Regions from separate parts of the Serratia ficaria genome, predicted to be linked through region 1. Evidence: predicted binding sites of a transcription regulator. Region 1 holds the regulator's gene; each other region holds the start of a gene.
The links. Region 1 encodes CRP, which controls carbon source genes, mostly activating them, when cyclic AMP is high. Its sites were predicted from a motif close to ATGTGANNNNNNTCACAT; they were not measured.
Positions count from the first base shown of each region.

Region 2: a site for CRP is predicted at 2,841-2,858, ahead of msrB (peptide-methionine (R)-S-oxide reductase MsrB). Genes of this name have one in related genera too.
Region 3: a site for CRP is predicted at 2,338-2,355, ahead of CKW09_RS11550 (arabinose ABC transporter substrate-binding protein). Genes of this name have one in related genera too.

Region 1 covers NZ_LT906479.1:4,838,811-4,843,791, forward strand. Annotated here, with positions in the region: gene CKW09_RS22710 (hydrolase) at 1-101, shown strand, start outside; gene CKW09_RS22715 (YheU family protein) at 98-331, shown strand; gene CKW09_RS22720 (phosphoribulokinase) at 488-1,357, shown strand; gene CKW09_RS22725 (OsmC family protein) at 1,397-1,804, opposite strand; gene crp (cAMP-activated global transcriptional regulator CRP) at 2,185-2,817, shown strand; gene CKW09_RS22735 (YccS/YhfK family putative transporter) at 2,869-4,947, shown strand.
Region 2 covers NZ_LT906479.1:2,922,826-2,927,806, forward strand. Annotated here, with positions in the region: gene sppA (signal peptide peptidase SppA) at 1-21, shown strand, start outside; gene ansA (asparaginase) at 115-1,131, shown strand; gene pncA (bifunctional nicotinamidase/pyrazinamidase) at 1,150-1,782, shown strand; gene CKW09_RS13845 (YeaC family protein) at 1,967-2,239, opposite strand; gene msrB (peptide-methionine (R)-S-oxide reductase MsrB) at 2,304-2,717, opposite strand; gene gapA (glyceraldehyde-3-phosphate dehydrogenase) at 3,066-4,061, shown strand; gene CKW09_RS13865 (D-hexose-6-phosphate mutarotase) at 4,143-4,981, shown strand, end outside.
Region 3 covers NZ_LT906479.1:2,430,909-2,435,889, forward strand. Annotated here, with positions in the region: gene araA (L-arabinose isomerase) at 1-521, opposite strand, end outside; gene CKW09_RS11545 (ribulokinase) at 545-2,224, opposite strand; gene CKW09_RS11550 (arabinose ABC transporter substrate-binding protein) at 2,588-3,571, shown strand; gene araG (L-arabinose ABC transporter ATP-binding protein AraG) at 3,630-4,981, shown strand, end outside.

The sequences.
Region 1 (4,981 bases):
GCCACGTCGGCTTCGTTGGCGGCACGCTGAAAAAACCGCAAATGTGGCTGGAATATCGCATTCCATCCTGGCTATCCCCTTATCTGGACATCCCGACGTGATTATCCCCTGGAAAGAATTGGCAACCGACACCCTGAACAGCCTGATCGAATCCTTTGTGCTGCGGGAAGGCACCGACTACGGCGAACATGAACGCTCGCTGGAACAGAAGGTGGAAGACGTGCGCCGCCAGCTGAAAAGCGGCGAAGTGGTGCTGATGTGGTCGGAGCTGCATGAAACCGTCAACATCATGCCGCGCGGGCAGCTACGCGCCGGGCAGGAAGAAATTTAGTGGTTATCGGTTCTATGACTGACGGAAAAAATCAGGTAACAATGGGCCATTGCAAACCAGCGCGCGAGATTTTGCCCCCGGCGAAAGGGCGTCAAACAAACCCATAACCATATCTGAATCTGACGCCGGCGCATTTAACACGGAGTGACAACCATCATGTCTGCCAAACATCCCGTTATCGCGGTGACCGGCTCCAGCGGAGCCGGCACCACCACCACCAGCGTGGCGTTCCGCAAGATTTTCCAGCAGCTCAACATTCGCGCCGCGGAGCTCGAAGGCGACAGCTTCCACCGCTATACCCGGCCGGAAATGGACGCGGCGATCCGCAAGGCGCGCGACCTGGGGCGGCATATCAGCTACTTCGGCCCCGAGGCCAACGATTTCGGCCTGCTGCAGCAGAGCTTTATCGAGTACGGCAAAAACGGCACCGGCCGCTCGCGCAAGTACCTGCACACCTATGACGAGGCGGTGCCCTACAATCAGGTGCCCGGCACCTTCACCCCCTGGGAGCCGCTGCCGGCGCCGACCGACGTGCTGTTTTACGAGGGCCTGCACGGCGGCGTGGTCACCGAACACAACGACGTGGCCAACCATGTCGACCTGCTGGTCGGGGTGGTGCCGATAGTCAACCTGGAATGGATCCAGAAGCTGATCCGCGATACCGGCGAGCGCGGCCATTCCCGCGAGGCGGTGATGGACTCTGTCGTGCGTTCGATGGAAGACTACATCAACTACATTACGCCGCAGTTCTCGCGCACCCACATCAACTTCCAGCGCGTGCCGACGGTGGACACCTCCAACCCGTTCGCCGCCAAGGCGATCCCCTCGCTGGATGAAAGCTTCGTGGTGATCCACTTCCGCGGGCTGGATCAGATTGATTTCCCCTACCTGCTGGCGATGCTGCAGGGCTCGTTCATCTCGCACATCAACACGCTGGTGGTGCCGGGCGGCAAAATGGGGCTGGCGATGGAGCTGATTATGGCGCCGCTGGTGCAACGGCTGCTGGAAGGCAAGAAGATCGAATGATAGCGCACGGGCGCAGCGCTGGCCGCGCCCGTTAACCGGTTATTCCGGGCTGCGGATCTCGAAGCTGTGGGTCACGCTGGCGGCCTTGTTCAGCATCAGCGCGACCGAACAATACTTCTCGGCCGACAGGTTGACCGCCCGCTCAACGATCTTGTCGGTCAGATGCTGGCCGGTCACGATGAAATGCAGGTTGATACGGGTAAACAGGCGCGGCGCTTCTTCGCGGCGTTCGGAGGTCAGTTTGACTTCGCAGTCGCGCACGTCGTTGCGGCCTTTTTGCAGGATCGACACCACGTCGATCGCGCTGCAGCCGCCCACCGACATCAGCACCATTTCCATCGGGCTGGGCGCCTTGTCGCCGGCGTTGCCGTCCATCAGCACCTGATGGCCTGACGCCGATTCACCCAGAAACGTTAACCCTTCCACCCACTTGACTCTTGCCTGCATACTGGTCACTCCGGTTGATTTCTTAAAATCAGGGTACGCTTTCGCATAGAAACAGGCAACGGAACCTGATGCTAATCATGCTGAAGCGAGACAACACAAGACACCCGCCTTACTCTGTGCTACAAACAGAGCCGCAATAAATCTTTCCGGGACACTGATTTCAGGGAAACGCCCAGGGAAAGGCTCCTTTACCGGTATGTTAATAGAATGTAGCTTGCAGCTCTCCCGGCAAGTTAATATGCTAGAGCGACAGCGTATATTTATGACACGCCTCAAAACCTGCCGATAGCCCTCGCTCAGACAACGGCTACAGGCACGTTTTACAGGGAACTCTGACCCCTGTGACACAAGGCAGCGATAACAACAGAGGATAACAGCGAATGGTTCTCGGCAAACCGCAAACAGACCCTACTCTCGAATGGTTCCTGTCTCATTGCCATATCCACAAATATCCATCGAAGAGTACGCTGATTCACCAAGGTGAAAAGGCCGAAACGCTTTACTACATCGTGAAAGGCTCCGTAGCGGTGCTGATCAAGGATGAAGAAGGTAAAGAGATGATCCTGTCCTACCTCAACCAGGGGGATTTCATCGGCGAGCTCGGATTGTTTGAAGAAGGTCAGGAGCGCAGCGCCTGGGTTCGGGCGAAGACCGCCTGTGAAGTGGCTGAAATTTCCTATAAGAAATTCCGTCAGCTGATCCAGGTTAACCCAGACATCCTGATGCGCCTGTCCGCCCAGATGGCAAGCCGCCTGCAGGTCACCTCCGAGAAAGTGGGCAACCTCGCCTTCCTGGACGTTACCGGCCGCATCGCGCAAACCCTGCTGAACCTGGCGAAACAGCCTGATGCCATGACCCACCCGGACGGCATGCAGATCAAGATCACCCGTCAAGAAATCGGCCAGATCGTCGGCTGCTCACGCGAAACCGTTGGCCGTATTCTGAAAATGCTGGAAGACCAAAACCTGATCTCCGCCCACGGCAAAACCATTGTCGTCTACGGCACGCGTTAATCACTGAAAAAACGGCGCAGCGATGCGCCGTTTTTTTATCTGCAGCCTGCGATGTGGCGCCGCCTGATCTACCACCCCGAAGTCAACTACGCACTGCGGCAAACGCTGGTGCTGTGCCTGCCGGTACTGCTCGGCCTGCTGATTGGCCAGCTGCAGCTCGGCCTGCTGTTTTCGCTGGTTCCCGCCTGCTGCAACATCGCCGGGCTGGACACGCCCCATAAACGCTTCTTTAAACGTCTGATCGTCGGCGGTTCGCTGTTCGCGCTCAGCAGCCTGCTGTTGCAACAGGCGCTGCTGTGGCAGGTGCCGCTGCCGGCGCTGATGCTCGGCCTGGCGCTGCTGCTCGGCGTCAGCGGGGAAATCAGCCCGCTGCACGCCCGGCTGCTGCCGGCGGCGCTGGTGGCCGCCATTTTTTCCCTCAGCATGGCCGGTACGGTGCCGATCTGGCAGGCGCCGCTGCTGTACGTCATCGGCACCGCCTGGTACGGCCTGTTCACCTGGTTCTGGTTCAAGCTGTGGAAAGAGCAGCCGATGCGCGAGTCTTTGAGCCAGCTGTATCTGGAGCTGGCGGACTACTGCGAGGCCAAATATTCGCTGCTGACCCAGCACACCGATCCGCAAACCGCGCTGCCGCCGCTGCTGGTGCGCCAGCAAAAGGTGATGGATCTGATCGGCCTGCTGTATCAGCAGCTCAACTTCCTGCCGCACGCCAGCAATCTGGAGCAAAAACGCCTGCTGCGCACCTTCCAGGTGGCGCTGGATCTGCAGGAGCACATTACCGTCAGCCTGCATCAGCCGGAAGAGGTGCAAAAACTGGTGGAGCAAAGCCAGGCCGAAGCGATTATCCGCCGCAACGCCCAGGTGATCGCCGGCCGGCTGCGCGTGGTGGCGCACGATATCCTCTATCATCAGCATTCGCAGCGCTTCAATATGACCCATGAACTGGCGGCGTTGGAGAAGGTGGCGGCGCAGCATGCCGACAACCCGGTCGGCCAGTTCTGCTATTACCATTTCAGCCGCATCGCCCGCCTGCTGCGCACCCAGCGCCCGCTGTACCGTCGCGATCTGATGGCCAATCAGAGCCGCCTGCCGTTCTGGCCGGCGCTGGCCAGCTACCTGTCGTTCAGGTCCAACGCCCTGCGCAACGCCGCGCGGCTGGGCGTCACGCTGGCGCTCGGCAGCAGCCTGGGGATGATGTTCAACCTGCCCAAGCCTTACTGGATCCTGTTGACCATCATGCTGGTGAGCCAGAACGGCTACAATGCCACCCGGGTGCGGATCCAGCACCGTGCGCTCGGCACCCTGGCCGGGCTGATGATCGCCGCCGGCCTGCTGCGGCTGCAGCTGCCGGAGGCCGAAACCCTGAGCATCATGTTGGCGATCACGCTGCTGGCCTACCTGGTTTCGCGGAAAAACTACGGGCTGGCGGTCATCGGCTTCACGGTTACCGCGGTGTACACCCTGCAGCTGCTGGCGCTGAACGGCTCCCATTTCCTGGTGCCGCGCCTGGTCGATACGCTGATTGGCTGCGTGCTGGTCTTCGGCGGCACCATCTGGCTGTGGCCGCAGTGGCAAAGCGGCCTGCTGCGCAAAAACGCGCACCAGGCGCTGGAAAACGATCAGCGCGCGCTGCGGCTGATGCTGGAAGAACGGGAGCCGGATCCCGCCGCGCTGGCCTATGCGCGCATGCAGGTCAATCAGGCGCATAATGCGCTGTTCACCTCGCTGAATCAGGCGATGCAGGAACCGGGATTCGCTTCGGATTATCTGGCGGATATGCGGCTGTGGGTCACCCACAGCCAGTTTATCGTCGAGCACCTCAACGCCATGACCATCCTGGCGCGCGAGCACTACATGCTGACGCCAACGCTGGCGGAAGAGTACCTGCAAACCTGTGAAATCGCGCTGCAAAGCTGCCAGCAGCGGCTGGAATACGACGGGCCGAGCAGCAGCAACAGCGGCATCATGCAGCCGCCGGATCTGCATCCCGACATGCCGGTCACCGAGATGGAACGCCACCTGCGGCGCATCCTGTCGCACCTGAGCGTGATGCACACCATTTCGTCGCTGGCCTGGAGCCAGCGCCCGCACCACGGCATCTGGCTGAAACGCAAGCTGCGCGATCAATAAGGGCGCGGCATGGCCGCGCCCCAATCGTCGCACG
Region 2 (4,981 bases), 1.9 Mb from region 1:
ACCTGCGGAGAAGTCCGCTAACAAATAAATCTTCAGCCCGGCAGCCGCCGGGCTTTTTTTCTGCCGTTATCCCCCTATAATTCAGCCCATCTTATCTCCGTTAAAACAATGACCATGCAAAAGAAATCCATCTACGTCGCCTACACCGGCGGCACCATCGGCATGCAACGCTCCGAGCACGGCTATATTCCGGTTTCCGGCCATTTGCAGCGTCAGCTGGCGCTGATGCCGGAATTCCATCGGCCGGAAATGCCGGATTTCACCATCCACGAATATGCGCCGCTGATCGACTCTTCCGACATGACGCCGGAAGACTGGCAGCACATCGCCGACGACATCAAACGGAATTACGATCGCTACGACGGCTTTGTCATTCTGCACGGCACCGACACCATGGCCTTCACCGCGTCGGCGCTGTCATTCATGTTGGAGAACCTGGCCAAGCCGGTGATCGTCACCGGTTCGCAAATCCCGCTGGCGGAGCTGCGCTCCGACGGCCAGACCAACCTGCTGAATGCGCTGTATCTGGCGGCCAATCACCCGGTGAACGAGGTCAGTCTGTTCTTCAACAACAAGCTGTTCCGCGGCAACCGCACCACCAAGGCGCACGCCGACGGCTTCGACGCCTTCGCCTCCCCCAATCTGCCGCCGCTGCTGGAGGCCGGTATCCACATTCGCCGCCAAAACGGCATCGACAGCCCGGCCTGCAACGGCGAGCTGAAAGTGCACGACATCACGCCGCAGCCCATCGGCGTAGTGACTATTTATCCGGGGATCTCCGGCGCGGTAGTGCGTAACTTCCTGCTGCAGCCGGTTAAAGCGCTGATCCTGCGTTCCTACGGCGTCGGCAATGCGCCGCAAAAAGCCGAGCTGGTCGATGAGCTGCGCGCGGCCTCCGAGCGCGGCATCGTGGTGGTCAACCTGACGCAGTGCATCTCCGGGCGGGTCAATATGGAAGGTTACGCCACCGGCAATGCGTTGGCGCATGCCGGCGTGATCAGCGGTTTCGACATGACGGTGGAAGCGGCGTTGACTAAACTGCACTATCTGCTGAGCCAGCCGCTGACGCCGGAACAAATCCGCAGCCTGATGCAGCAAGACCTGCGCGGCGAGCTGAGCATTACCGGTTAACCTCATTTTGGAGCGGCGATGAAAACGGCCCTGTTGTTGATTGACCTGCAAAATGACTTTTGCCCCGGCGGCGCGCTGGCGGTAACGGACGGCGACGCCGCCGTCGCCGTCGCCAATCGCGCCATCGCCGCCTGTGTCGCGCGCGGTGAACCGGTGGTCGCCTGCCAGGACTGGCACCCCGCCAACCACCGCAGCTTTGCGGTCAACGCCAATGCCCAGCCGGGCACCCTGGGCCTGTTGGAGGGCCTGCCGCAGGTCTGGTGGCCGGTGCATTGCGTGCAGGGGAGCCCCGGGGCCGAATTTCATCCCGATTTGCATCAGGCGGCCATCGCGGAGGTGTTCCGCAAAGGGCAAAGCCCGGATATCGACAGCTACAGCGCCTTCTTCGACAACGGCCACCGGGCGCAAACCGCGCTCAACGACTGGCTGCAAAGCCATGGCGTCGACCGGCTGGCGATCATGGGGCTGGCGACCGACTACTGCGTCAAATTCAGCGTGCTGGACGCGCTGGAGCTGGGGTATCAGACGCAGGTAATCGTCGACGGCTGCCGCGGCGTCGATTTGCAGCCGGGCGACAGCCGGCAAGCGCTGCAGGCGATGCGGCAAGCCGGCGCGCAGCTGGTTACCTTGTCACAATTCATCGCCGGCTGACAGCCGGGGCGCCCTGCTTTCTCCGGCGAAAATCGCCAATCGCTGTTCGCCATTTCAAAGGTTTGAGCGGCGCTATGTTCTGGGAATGGGTACCGACGGCCACTACCGTCTGGCGGGTCTTTGGGGATAAACGGCGGGAAGCGCTAAAACGGCGGGCGATGGCGGCATCGCCCTGCCTTGCGCATTATTGCGGTTTCAGTTTTACCAGCGGTTCGCCGACGAACTGCTGTTTCAGCTCCTGCTTGCTTTTCATCACGATCTGGCCGTCGGTGCCGATGCTCATATGTTGCGGATCGGCATTGTTCATCGACTGCCACAGCATCACCGCCTGCAGGCTGTTTTCTTTCTGTTCCGGGGTCAGCGCCACGCCGTCCGGCCATTTGCCCAGCTCAACCGCCTGCGCCAGGCGCTGGTAGATTTCCGGCGTCATCGCCGCAATCAGATCTTTCACATCCATCAGAGCATTTCCCACCTGCGGAAGAATAATTAGCTGAATCGATTTTGTTGGCCAAATGCCCCCCTTAGCCGACGGTCTTATCGCCGTTCTCGCCGTCGGTAAAGCTCAGCGACGCCGAGTTAACGCAGAAGCGTTCGCCGGTCGGCTGCGGGCCATCGGGGAATACATGCCCCAAATGCGCGTCGCAGTGGCCGCAGCGGATCTCAACGCGATGCATATTATGTGAATTATCATCAAGATAACGAATTGCATCATCGGAAACCGGCTCATAAAAGCTCGGCCAGCCGCAGCCGGAATCATACTTGGTTTCCGAATAGAACAGCGGCTGGTTACAGCACAGGCAATGGTACACGCCCTCGCGTTTGTTGTGCAGCAATTTCCCGGAATACGGCGCTTCGGTGCCGCGCTCCTGGGTCACATAACGTTGGATTTCATTCAGTTCCGTGACCGGTTGACCTGGGGTTGTCTCTTTAGCCATTTGTGCGTTTCTCTGAATGTGGATAATGTCAACGAAAACAATGATTAATAATAACAAAAAATTAACACCGCTGCAGGGGTTTTTGGCCTAAACTGTACGCCATAAAGGTCACGCCGCGATGTTATGTGATACCGATCACACATCTTGCGCATGCTGACTTTATACTTGGCGGTTTGACCCCATATTACGGATGAGGCCGAACGCAAACGGACTGTGCAATAAGCGCGCAAACCCGACCCCCAGGTTTGACTTGCCGCAAGAATTGACACGATTCCGCTTGACGCTTGGTAAGGTTTTTGTAATTTTACAACCAACCTTTTATTCACTAACAAATAGCTGGTGGAATATATGACTATCAAAGTAGGTATCAACGGTTTTGGCCGTATCGGTCGCATTGTTTTCCGTGCCGCTCAGGAACGTTCCGACATCGAAATCGTTGCAATCAACGATCTGTTGGACGCAGAGTACATGGCTTACATGCTGAAATATGACTCTACTCACGGCCGTTTCAACGGTACGGTAGAAGTTAAAGACGGCCATCTGGTTGTTAACGGCAAAACCATCCGTGTTACCGCAGAGAAAGACCCGGCTAACCTGAAGTGGAACGAAGTGGGTGTTGACGTGGTCGCTGAAGCGACCGGTATCTTCCTGACCGACGAAACCGCACGCAAACACATCACCGCTGGCGCGAAAAAAGTTGTTCTGACCGGCCCTTCCAAAGACGCGACCCCAATGTTCGTGCGTGGCGCAAACTTTGAAAAATACGCTGGCCAAGACATCGTTTCCAACGCATCTTGCACCACCAACTGCCTGGCGCCACTGGCTAAAGTCATCAACGACAACTTCGGCATCATCGAAGGTCTGATGACCACCGTTCACGCGACCACCGCCACTCAGAAAACCGTTGACGGCCCGTCTCACAAAGACTGGCGCGGCGGCCGCGGCGCGTCCCAGAACATCATCCCTTCTTCTACCGGCGCAGCGAAAGCGGTAGGCGTAGTTCTGCCAGAGCTGAAAGGCAAACTGACCGGCATGGCGTTCCGCGTTCCTACTCCTAACGTTTCTGTCGTTGACCTGACCGTACGTCTGGAAAAACCGGCTACCTACGAAGAAATCAAGAAAGTCATCAAAGCCGCTGCCGAAGGCTCCATGAAAGGCGTTCTGGGCTACGTTGAAGACGACGTGGTGTCTACCGATTTCAACGGCGAAATCCTGACTTCCGTGTTCGATGCCAAAGCCGGCATCGCGCTGAACGACAACTTTGTGAAACTGGTTTCCTGGTACGACAACGAAACTGGCTACTCCAACAAGGTTCTGGATCTGATCGCTCACATCTCCAAATAATGGAATGATGTTAAGCTGATGACGAGGGCGACATTTATGTCGCCCTTTTTATTTGTGTTTAGGCGAACAAAAGGCCAACCGATGAACGAAAAAATTTTCACCCTGCCCGTTAGCGAACAGATTTCTCCGTATATCAGCCAGCGGCAGCTCGATGAGCTGGGCGTCGTTGTGGTGTCGCACCCCAAAGTGCGCGCGGCGATCGCCCTGCAGGGCGCGCACCTGTTAGCCTGGCAGCCCAGCGGCGATCGGCCGGTTATCTGGCTCAGCGGCAATACCCCGTTCCAGAAAGGCAAGGCGGTCCGCGGCGGCGTGCCGATTTGCTGGCCCTGGTTCGGCCCGGTGGCGCAGCCTTCGCACGGCTTTGCCCGCAACCAACCCTGGAGCCTGACGGCGCACGATGAAGACGACAACGGCGTTATCCTCACCTTCACGCTGAAGGACAACGAGCAAACCCGTAAACTGTGGCCGCACGCCTTTACCTTGATTGCCCGCTTCAAGCTGGGCGAAGAATGCGAGATCGAGCTGGAGTCGCACGGCGACTACCAGGCGACTGCGGCGCTGCACACCTACTTCCAGATCGGCGATATCGAACAGGTTAAGGTGACGGGCCTTGGCGACAGCTATATCGACAAAGTGGCGGGCGGTGCGCCAGCGCGCCAAACCGGCGCGCTGACGTTCGTCGGCCAGACCGACCGCGTTTATACCCGGCCCGAAGCCTTCAGCCTGATAAAAGATCCGGCGCTGCAGCGCACCATCGAGGTTCATCATCACCATATGAGCGACGTGATCGCCTGGAACCCCGGCGTCGAGCTCTCCTGCAGCATGGCGGATATGACCAACGACGGTTACAAAACCATGGTGTGCGTGGAAACCGGCCGCGTCGGCAAGCCGCTGGTTGCCGCCGGCGAGCAGCCCGCACG
Region 3 (4,981 bases), 2.4 Mb from region 1:
CGGCTTTCCTGCCTGGCGGCGGCGACGCGCATCCACTGGCCGATGCGCCGTTGCGCTTCGCCGTCGCGCCAGTGGCCGGCGATCACGCTGTGCTGCTGGCGCATGCGCGCGCCGATGAAGCCGAACTCCCGGCCGCCGTGGGCGGTTTGATTGAGGTTCATGAAGTCCATGTCCATGCTGTCCCACGGCACTTCGGCGTTGAACTGGGTATGGAATTGCAACAGCGGTTTGTCGAGCTGCGTCAGCCCGGCTATCCACATCTTGGCCGGCGAGAAGGTGTGCAGCCAGGTGACAATGCCGATGCAGTTCTGCGCGTAGTTGGCTTCCCGGCACAGGGCGGTGATTTCATCCGGCGTGGTGACCAGCGGCTTCAGCACCAGCTTCACCGGCAATCCGGCCTCGCTATTGAGGCTGGCCACCACCTGTTCGGCGTGGGCCCTGACCTGTTGCAAGGTCGCCGGGCCATACAGATGCTGGCTGCCGACGGCGAACCAGACTTCGAGCTGCTTGAATGCGTCCATCAAAGACTCCTGAGTATCGGTGGTTAGGCGTGGTCAGCGGCGGCGTAGCGCGGCTCGGCCGCCCGGCACCAGCGCTGGTAGTTTTGATAAAGCTGCTGATAGCGCGCCGCGCGCCGGGCGTCCGGTTGCAGCGTGCGTTCGATGCCGCAGGCCATTCGCCGCTGCGCGGCGGGCACGTCGGCGAAGCAGCCGGCGGCGACGGCGGCGAAGATCGCCGCGCCCAGCGCGCAGCATTGGTCGGAGGCGACAATCTGCAGCGGGCGATTCATCACGTCGGCGCAGGCCTGCATGATCGCCGGCGATTTACGGGCGATGCCGCCCATCGCCAGCACGTTGTCGACCGGGATCCGCTGCCGTTCGAAGCACTCCATGATGGCGCGGGCGCCGAAGGCGGTGGCGGCGATAAAACCGCCGAACAGCGCCGGCGCCTCGGTGCCGAGATTCAGCTCGGCAATCACGCCTTTCAGGCGCTGATTGGCGTAAGGGGTGCGACGGCCGTTGAACCAGTCCAGCACCACCGGCAGGTGATCGAGGGAAGGGGCGCGGGCCCAGGCGTCGGTGAGGTCGGTCAGCAGGTCGGCTTCTATCTGCCGCAGCTGCGGCGCCAGCGCCGGCTGGTTTTTCGCCGCTTCGCGCAGCGGCCAGCTCAGCAGGCGGCTGAACCAGGCATACATGTCGCCGAAGGCCGATTGCCCGGCTTCCAGCCCGATCATGCCAGGCACCACGCTGCCGTCGACCTGGCCGCAGATGCCCTCGATGGCGCGGCCGTCAACCCGCTGAGGGTCGGCGATCAGGATGTCGCAGGTGGAGGTGCCGATCACCTTGACCAGCGTATAGGGCTGAGCGCCGGCGCCCACCGCGCCCATATGGCAGTCGAAGGCGCCGCCGGACAGCACCACGCTCTGCGGCAGCCCCAGCCGTGCGGCCCACTCGGCGGTCAGCGTGCCGACCGGCAGATCGGCGGTCTGCGCCTCGGTAAACAGCGGCCAGGGCAAGTCCTCTACCAGCAGCGGATCCAGCGCGGCGAAAAACGCCTTCGGCGGCAGGCCGCCCCAGTCGGGATGCCACAGGGTTTTGTGGCCGACGCTGCAGCGGCCGCGCTTCAGCCGGTCGGGCGCGGTGGTGCCGGACAGCAGCGCCGGCACCCAGTCGCACAGCTCCACCCAGGAGGCGGCGGCGCGCCGCACCTCGGCGTCCTGGCGCGAAACGTGCAGTATCTTGGCCCAGAACCATTCCGACGAATAAACGCCGCCGATATAGCGCGAATAGTCAGGGAACTCGCCGCTGCGGCACAGGCGGTTGATGGCGTCGGCCTCGTCGACGGCGGTGTGGTCCTTCCACAACACGAACATGGCGTTCGGGTTGGCGGCGAACTCGGGCCGCAGCGCCAGCACCCGGCCCTGTTGGTCGATCGGCGCCGGGGTGGAGCCGGTGGAGTCGACGCCGATGCCCGCCACCTGCAGTCGCCTGGCCGGCGGCATGCGCTGCACCACCGCGACGATCGCCTGCTCCATGGCGTCGATATAGTCGAGCGGGTGGTGGCGGAAGCGGTTTTCCGCGGCGTCGCAGAATTCGCCGCGCTGCCAGCGCGGGTAATACACCACTTCGGTATCCAGTTCGCGGCCGCTGTGGCAATCCACCGCCAGCGCCCGTACCGAATCACTGCCGAAGTCCAATCCCAGGGCGATAGCGCCTGCGGTCATGATGCTGACTCCTTATCGGTTGTTACACAGGGGTTAACGATAGGAGCGTGCGGGCCGCCGGCGTGAGGATCCATTGGCTGGAAGTATGCACTTTTCTGCTTCGGCCAGCGGTTTTGTGATGGCTGTCAAATGTCGCCGCTTGGCCGAATCGGCTAAATATATGCACATATCTGCTGTAATCCCTGGATGTGATAGCGCTCTACATTTCGGCAACAAATTCCCGCTAAAACTTATTCCGTCTTACTCTTTACGTCGGTCAATAGCGCAGCATAAGCGCTTATCCGACCACAGATACCCTAATGATAACGTTTTCACAGTGGCGGCATTTTCCCCGCCAACGAGAACGACACCGCGGAGAGCATCATGCATAAATTCACTAAGGCGCTGGCGGCGCTGGGACTGGCGGCCGTTATGTCACATTCGGCTGCCGCCGAAACCATGAAGCTGGGCTTTTTGGTCAAACAACCGGAAGAACCCTGGTTCCAGACCGAGTGGAAGTTTGCCGACAAGGCCGGCAAGGATCTCGGCTTCGAAGTGATCAAAATCGCCGTGCCGGACGGCGAGAAGACCCTGAACGCCATCGACAGCCTGGCGGCCAGCGGCGCCAAGGGGTTCGTCATCTGCACCCCGGATCCGAAGCTCGGCTCGGCGATCGTCGCCAAGGCGCGCAGCTATGACCTGAAGGTGATCGCCGTCGACGATCAGTTCGTCACCGCCAAGGGCAAACCGATGGACAGCGTGCCGTTGGTGATGATGGCGGCGACCAAAATCGGCGAGCGTCAGGGGCAGGAGCTGTGGAAAGAGATGAACCAGCGCGGTTGGAAAGTGGCGGACACCGCGGTGATGGCGATCACCGCCGATGAGCTGGATACCGCCCGGCGCCGCACCGGCGGTTCGATGGATGCGCTGAAGGCCGCCGGCTTCCCGGAAAAGCAAATCTACCGGGTGCCGACCAAGTCCAATGACATTCCCGGCGCCTTCGACGCCGCCAACTCGATGCTGGTGCAACATCCGGAAGTGAAAAACTGGCTGATCGTCGGCATGAACGACAACACCGTGCTGGGCGGCGTGCGCGCCACCGAAGGCCAGGGCTTCAAGGCGCCGAACGTGATCGGCATCGGCATCAACGGCGTGGACGCGGTGAGCGAACTCTCCAAGGCGCAGGCCACCGGTTTCTACGGCTCGCTGCTGCCCAGCCCGGACATCCACGGCTACAAGAGCATCCAGATGCTGCACGACTGGGTGGAAAAGGGCGTCGAACCGCAGAAGTTCACCGAAGTGACCGACGTGGTGCTGATCACCCGCGACAACTTCAAGGCCGAGCTGCAGAAAAAAGGCCTGATGTAACCGGTGCGCCGCCTGCTGGCGCGGGCGGCGTTTTCAACGCAAGCATGAGGACAGCGCGATGACAGCCACGACGCCGTATCTGGCTTTCAAAGGCATAGGCAAGAGTTTCCCCGGCGTTAAGGCGCTGGATGATATCAGCTTCGACTGTCAGGCCGGGCAGGTCCACGCCCTGATGGGCGAGAACGGCGCCGGCAAGTCGACGCTGTTGAAAATTCTCAGCGGCAACTATGCCCCGAGCCAGGGCGAAATCCATCTTCGCGGGCGGCCGGTGCAGTTCGCCCACGCCACCGACGCACTGAACGCCGGGGTGGCGATCATCTACCAGGAGCTGCACCTGGTGCCGGAAATGACCGTGGCGGAGAACATCTACCTGGGCCAACTGCCGACCCGGCGCGGCATGGTGGATCGCAAACTGCTGCGCTACGAGGCGCGGCTGCAGCTGGAACATCTCGGGCTGGATATCGATCCCGATACGCCGCTCAAATACCTGTCGATCGGCCAGTGGCAGATGGTGGAGATCGCCAAGGCGCTGGCGCGCAACGCCAAGGTGATCGCTTTCGACGAGCCGACCAGTTCGTTGTCCGCCAGGGAGATAGAACAGCTGTTCCGGGTGATCCGCGAGCTGCGCGCCGAAGGGCGGGTGATCCTGTACGTGTCGCACCGCATGGAGGAAATCTTCGCCCTCAGCGATGCGATTACGGTATTCAAGGACGGCCGCTACGTGCGCACCTTCGCCGACATGAACCAGGTCGATCACGCTCAGCTGGTGCAGGCGATGGTCGGGCGCGATCTCGGCGACGTCTATGGCTACCAGCCGCGAGAGCTGGGCGCGGTGCGCCTGCAGCTGGACCGGCTGCAGGCGCAAGGGGTGAAAACGCCCATCAGCCTCAGCGTGCGCGCCGGCGAGATTGTCGGGCTGTTCGGGCTGGTGGGCGCCGGGCGCAGCGAATTGATGAAGGGCATTTTCGGCGCCACCCGGGTGCGCGGCGGCCGCCTGACGCTCGACGGCCAGGCGCTGGCGGTGCGTTCGCCGATCGACGCCATCCGCGCCGGCATCATGCTGTGCCCGGAGGATCGCAAGGCGGACGGCATCATCCCGGTGCATTCGGTGCGCGACAACATCAACATCAGCGCGCGGCGCAAAAGCATTCGCGCCGGCTGCCTGATCAACAACGGTTGGGAAGTCAGCAACGCGCAGCATCATATCCGCGCGCTGAACATCAAAACGCCCAGCGCCGAACAGCTGATCATGAACCTCTCCGGCGGCAACCAGCAGAAGGCCATTCTGGGCCGCTGGCTGTCGGAGGAAATGAAGGTGATCCTGCTGGACGAGCCGACGCGCGGCATCGACGTCGGCGCCAAGCACGAGATCTACCACGTGATTTACCAGCTGGCGCAGCAGGGCATCGC